Saccharobesus litoralis: one gene and its partner. The protein of the gene in region 1 binds, or shares a complex with, the protein of each later gene. Links are inferred from orthologs where the notes say so. Each region holds a gene or a part of one and is shown in the gene's direction. Other genes may lie near its edges.

Region 1 (3,183 bases):
TGAGTTGGATTTAGCGCCCGGTATTAAAGTGTCTACGATTACTAACTTGTCTAAAGATATCGCCCGTTCATTATCAACTACCGCAGTACGAGTCGTTGAAGTGATCCCAGGTAAGCCGTATATCGGATTAGAATTACCGAATAAACATAGAGAAACGGTGCGCTTAAGTGAAGTGATTGAAGGTGAAGAATTCGCCAAATCTAAATCACCATTAACCATGGTTTTAGGCCCTGATATTGCGGGCAAACCGGTTATCGCAGACTTAGCTAAAATGCCACATGTGTTGGTAGCCGGTACGACGGGTTCAGGTAAATCGGTATTGGTTAATACCATGATATTGAGCTTTTTGTATAAGGCAACACCTGAAGAAGTGCGTATGATCATGATTGATCCGAAAATGTTGGAATTATCGGTTTATGAAGATATTCCACATTTGTTGTGTGAAGTGGTCACAGATATGAAAGATGCCTCTAATGCTCTGCGTTGGTGTGTAGGAGAAATGGAACGTCGATATAAATTAATGGCTGCGGTTGGGGTACGAAACTTAAAAGGTTTTAATGCCAAAGTGGTCGAGAATATTGAGGCGGGTACACCATTACACGATCCGTTATGGCAACCCGGTGACAGCATGGATGAAACCGCTCCTCAATTAGAAAAACTACCAAGTATTGTAGTGGTAATTGACGAATTTGCTGACATGATGATGATTGTCGGCAAGAAAGTAGAAGAGTTAATCGCGCGAATCGCTCAAAAAGCACGAGCTGCGGGTATTCATCTTGTTTTAGCAACCCAACGCCCTTCGGTTGATGTCATTACCGGCTTGATAAAAGCTAATATACCCACACGTATTGGTTTAACTGTTTCTTCGAAAATTGACTCTCGTACCATTTTGGATCAGCAGGGCGCAGAATCTTTGCTCGGTATGGGTGACATGCTTTATATGCCATCAGGTTCGAATGTATTAACGCGGGCGCACGGGGCTTTTGTTGATGACCATGAAGTACATGCTGTGGTTGCCGATTGGAAATTACGTGGGAAACCAAATTACATTGACGATGTCTTAAATGGTGAAGAAGAAATTTTATTACCGGGTGAAGTGCCGGAAGCCGATGGTGACAACGAATATGATGCATTATTTGATGAAGCGGTTGCTTTTGTTACCGAAACTCGAAAAGTTTCAATTTCAAGTGTGCAACGTAAATTCCGCATAGGGTACAACCGAGCTGCTAATATTGTTGAGCAAATGGAAATGAGCGGTATCGTTAGTTCAGCAGGGCATAATGGTGCACGTGAAGTGTTAGCACCTGCTGCGCCAAAAGATTAACATTAGGTAATTAATCGATTTATGAAATTTTTAGTTAAAAGCAAACTACTCACGTTTTCGCTATTGTGTAGCTTGAGTACATCTGTATTGGCGGATAATGTCACTGAGACGTTAAAAAATAAAATTGCCGGTTTAAATGCATTTACCAGTGATTTTACCCAGCAAGTGTTTGATAGTGACAATGTAGAAATACAATCAGCGACAGGTTCAACACAATTAAAACAACCCAATTTGTTTAAGTGGCATACACAAGAGCCCGACGAAAGTATTTTACAATGTGATGGCGAAACCATTTGGTTTTACGATCCATTCATCGAGCAAGTGACGGCGGTTTGGTTAAAGGAGGCCTTGCTTAATAACCCTATTTTATTGCTTTTAAAAGTAGAAGATGAAATATGGCAGGGCTATCAGGTTAGTCAACTTGATGACAACCGCTTCAAAATTCGAGTGAAAGATGAAAAAAGTTTAGTTGAATCGATTGAAGTCACTTTTGTAAAAGGCTCTTCTGCGGTCGATAAATTGGTTGTTTCTGATAGGCAAGGTCAAAATAGCCATTATCAATTTAGTCAATTTAAAATGGCACCTCAACTTACACGTCAGCAATTTACTTTCAGCTTGCCTGAGGGCGTTGAGTTAGACGATCAACGTCAATAATTACCGTGTTTGATTTCGATTCTGTAAACCAACCCTTGGCTGCGCGCATGCGGCCTAGTCATTTAGATGAATATATTGGTCAAAGCCATATTCTTGGCATTGGTAAACCCCTGCGTAGAGCGATTGAACAAGGTAAAGTTCATTCACTTATTTTGTGGGGGCCGCCAGGCACGGGTAAAACAACCCTAGCGGAATTAATTGCTAACTATATCAATGCGCATGTGGAGCGCTTGTCAGCCGTTACTTCAGGTGTGAAAGATATACGAGCTGCTATTGAAAATGCCAAAGCTGTCGCGCTGCAGTCTGCAAAAAAAACCTTATTATTTGTAGACGAGGTACATCGTTTCAATAAAAGCCAGCAAGATGCATTTTTACCTTTTATTGAAGATGGTACGGTAATTTTTGTTGGCGCAACAACAGAGAACCCTTCATTTGAATTAAATCGAGCCTTGTTATCCCGAGCGCGAGTTTACCTTTTAAAAAAACACTCATCGGTTGAGCTACAGCATGTGCTGGCTTCGCTTAAGTCGCGTCCTGATAAAAGCCAAGAAGCCGCTACTTTAGTTTACGACGACAAAATCGGCCATGCGCTGGTTGACCTTGCAAATGGTGATGCGAGAAACCTGCTGAATACAATGGAAACATTGGCCGATATGATAGAGCCAAATCCACAAGGTCAGCGTGTAATATCCCAGTCAGACATTGATAGCTTGTTTCAATACCGGCCAGCAGCGGGCGATAAAGGCGGCGATATCTTTTATGATTTAATTTCGGCCTTTCATAAATCGGTACGTGGCTCTAATCCTGATGCTGCTCTGTACTGGTATGCGCGTATGTTAAAAATGGGTGTCGACCCGCTTTATGTGGCTCGGCGCTTATTGGCTATTGCATCTGAAGATATAGGTAATGCCGATCCAAGGGCAATGCAATTAGCGGTCAATGCGTGGGACACATTTACTCGAGTGGGACCAGCAGAAGGGGAGAGGGCAATCGCCCAAGCGGCAGTTTATATGGCGTGTGCTGCGAAAAGTAATGCTGTGTATCAAGCCTTTAAAGATGCTAAGCGTCAGGTAGCAGACGAGCCTGATTATGATGTGCCTATTCATTTGCGCAATGCACCTACTAGTTTATTAAAAGAGATGGGGCATGGTGCTGAGTATCGATACGCTCACAATGAGCCTAATGCGTATGCTGCAGGTGAAACT
Region 2 (3,309 bases), 880 kb from region 1 along the record:
CTGGTGATGGTGGTCAGTGAAAAGCAGGGCGAAATAGCTATGCTAAAAACCATGGGGCTGGCGTCAAATAAAATTCAACTCATCTTTATATTGCAAGGCTTATATAAAGGTTGCTTTGGTGGTGTGCTAGGGACAATTTTAGGTGTATTGGCCGCGGCTAACTTAAACAGTATATTAACTTTATTTGGCGGTGGTTTACTCGCCGCTCCTGGTTATTCGGCGAGCGGTTTACCCGTCGACATACAGGTTTCTCAAGTTATTATCATAGCCATCGCATCAGTGCTGATGAGCTTTTTAGCGACAATTTATCCTTCTTATCGCGCGGCGCATACTCAGCCTGCCGACATTTTGCGTTACGAATAACGGAATTATCATGACAGAGTTACACCAAACCAATAATCATCAAGCTATTTTGTCTTGCCGTCATATTTGCAAGACTTATCACGATGGCAGCAATCAAGTTAATGTCATTGACGATTTAGAATTGGATGTTTATGCCGCAGAGCATTTAGCCATTGTCGGTAGTTCAGGCTCGGGCAAAAGCACCTTGTTACATATTATGGGGGCGTTGGACAAACCCAGTTCAGGTGATGTGATTTACATGGGACAAAATATCCATCAGCTTTCTGACAACAAACAAGCGGACTTTCGAAATCAGAATTTGGGGTTTATTTATCAGTTTCATCATTTGTTAGCTGAGTTTAGTGCAATTGAGAATGTGGCTATGCCTCGTTTAATTTCGGGGCAAAGTAAAGAAGCGGCTTTTGAACAAGCTTCTGAGTTATTAAAGCGAGTTGGCTTAGGCCATCGTATCGACCATCGACCTTCAGCATTATCGGGAGGTGAGCGCCAGCGTGTTGCGATTGCGCGAGCATTGATTAATCAACCAAAGTTAGTATTGGCAGATGAGCCGACTGGTAATTTAGATCATGCCAATGCACAAAGCATTTTTGCTTTGATCCAAGAGATCCGCGAACAGTTTGATACTGCTTTTGTTTTTGTTACCCATGATCTAGAACTTGCGGCTCGAATGGATAGACAACTTAAATTGAGCGACGGCAAATTACACACCATTTTGGAGTCGGTAAATGGCTAATTTCTTTAGCTTATTTGTTGGATGGCGATATGCACGAGCCACGACGCAAAATCGATTTATTCGTTTTATTTCTGCTTCTTCTATTATCGGTATCATGCTGGGGTGTGCTGTTCTGATCATAGTGTTGTCAGCTATGAACGGTTTTGAACGAGAGCTAAAAAATAGATTGTTGTCGGTTGTTTCGCATATTGAATTTACAGCTGTAGAGTTAGAGGGAATAAAAGACTGGCAATCATTAGCGGCAGATATAAAAAATAATGAGCAGGTGATAGCGGTAGCGCCTTTCATAAAAATTAATGGCTTATTGCAAAAAGGTAAGCATTTAAAGCCTTTGCAAGTCAGAGGGATTGACTGGCAACTAGAACAGCAAGTCAGTGATTTATCGAGTTATGTGGATGCACAAACACAATCTCGATTTAATCAAGGCGAAGGTATCATATTAGGTGCGGGGCTCGTTGAAGAATTAGGCTTAACGGTCGGAGATAAGGTTGAGTTTTTAATTCCTAAACAAAATGAGTCGTTAAAACTAACAGCGCCTAACTTGGTTAGGCTAGAGCTGCTCGGTTCGTTCAAGTTAGGTGGGCAATTAGATTACTCGATGGGATATGTGTCTTTGCCTGTTGCCGCCAAAGAATCAGGTTGGCAACAAGGTGTGCAAGGACTTCGCCTTAAAATAAATGAGGTATTTGATGCCCCATCCATTGCTAGGCAAATCGGCTTTCAATTACCGGTTTATGTTTACATTGGCAATTGGACACATGAGTACGGTCATTTATACAACGATATTCTGTTAGTTAGACAAGTCATGTATATCATACTGATTTTGGTTATTGCGGTCGCTTGCTTCAATATTGTATCAACCTTGGTGATGGCGGTGAATGAAAAAGCCGGTGATATTGCCATATTGAAAACGATGGGTACCCACAACTCAACTATCATTCGTATTTTTATGCTGCAAGGGGCCTATAACGGTATTCTTGGGGTTGTCTTTGGTACTATTTTAGGCTGTCTTGGCGCACTTTATTTAACACCTTTACTCCGATCTATTGAGAGTTTATTAGGCGTTCAATTTTTGGCCGCCGATGTGTACTTTGTTGATTTTTTACCTTCGCAGCTAGTGGTTGCGGATGTTGCTGTTACTGCAGGTGCAGCATTACTCTTGTCTTTATTCTCGACTATCTATCCGGCTTATCGTGCCACTAAAGTCGATCCTGCGGGGGTGCTAGGTGGCCAGTAAATAGAATATTTGGCCATTTTTGCTGCTTATTTGTTCATATTTAGCGAATTAATGTATCGCGAGATGCTATAGCGACTATGATACGGGGAATATTGCGAAAAATGTACGGGGACATTTGCTAACATCCTGAGCGTAAGCTAACCGTAGAGCAGGAAGTCGTTTGCAAATAGAGCTGTTTGACAAGTCATTTGAAACAATTGAAGAGTACATCGAAACTCATCGAGTTTTTGACTTAGTCGCATATCAAATTACCTCTGGCCGTTTTTTTAACCAGCATAAAGGTCTCAACCTTCCCCGAATGAGTTTGGGTCAGCGTACTGTGGTTGCTGAAACTATTCATTTTGCGACGTTAAAACCGGATGACCTGTATATGGTTTTTCCTGATAGCCATGTGCAAATAGTGGTTAATGGTGCCCAAATGACCCATGATCGCTTAATCGCTTTCACCAAAGGTGAAGATCTTATTGTGCGCTATCCACAAGATTACAAAGGTCGATTTTTATCAGTGCAAGCGTCAGTGTTAGCCGATTATTTAGATGACATCAGCTTTCAAAGATTAATGGCTGATACAGCCGTATTAAGAGAAGCCGATGTCACATCTGAACAGTTTAAACTCGGTCGGGTTAGTTTAATCGAGCAAATCGATTCAATTGTCAAGCATGCCCAGCAGCTACAAAATAATCCTATTGCGATTAAGGACGCCGAAGAAAGCATCTTGCTAACCTTAGCTGCTAGCTTAAATGCGTGGGCTTGGCGTAAGCAAGTTATTAAGCAAAACTCTCGCCATACTATAGTGCAAAGAGCAATAGATTATGTTGATAGCACGGGGGACTTTTTTATTGCTATCCCGCGATTAGCAGAAGTGTGTTTTTGTAGTTTGAGAACGTTAGAGTATGCATTTAAGAGCATATTACACATATCGCCGAAACGTTATCTTACTATTCGACGTATGCATTTAATTCGTCAGGCATTATTA

The links.
Region 2: the proteins of lolA (region 1) and lolE are in contact, whole or in part, in a cryo-EM structure (PDB 7ARM), measured with the Escherichia coli proteins. The link is inferred for Saccharobesus litoralis from one-to-one orthologs.

What each region holds. Positions count from the first base shown.
Region 1 is NZ_CP026604.1:4,705,470-4,708,652, reverse strand. The notes cover bases 312-3,161. They hold lolA (outer membrane lipoprotein chaperone LolA), read left to right. Parts: upstream 312-1,345; coding sequence 1,346-1,978; downstream 1,979-3,161. Other genes in these bases: C2869_RS17645 (replication-associated recombination protein A), read left to right, coding at 2,026-3,161; C2869_RS17655 (DNA translocase FtsK), read left to right, coding at 312-1,324. Also shown: more of C2869_RS17655, read left to right, coding at 1-311; more of C2869_RS17645, read left to right, coding at 3,162-3,183. UniProt on the Escherichia coli protein: Participates in the translocation of lipoproteins from the inner membrane to the outer membrane.
Region 2 is NZ_CP026604.1:3,825,233-3,828,541, forward strand. What follows is about bases 235-3,210. They hold lolE (lipoprotein-releasing ABC transporter permease subunit LolE), read left to right. Parts: upstream 235-1,088; coding sequence 1,089-2,333; downstream 2,334-3,210. Other genes in these bases: C2869_RS13780 (lipoprotein-releasing ABC transporter permease subunit), read left to right, coding at 235-363; lolD (lipoprotein-releasing ABC transporter ATP-binding protein LolD), read left to right, coding at 374-1,096; C2869_RS13795 (AraC family transcriptional regulator), read left to right, coding at 2,494-3,210. In the rest of the region: more of C2869_RS13780, read left to right, coding at 1-234; more of C2869_RS13795, read left to right, coding at 3,211-3,309. UniProt on the Escherichia coli protein: Part of an ATP-dependent transport system LolCDE responsible for the release of lipoproteins targeted to the outer membrane from the inner membrane.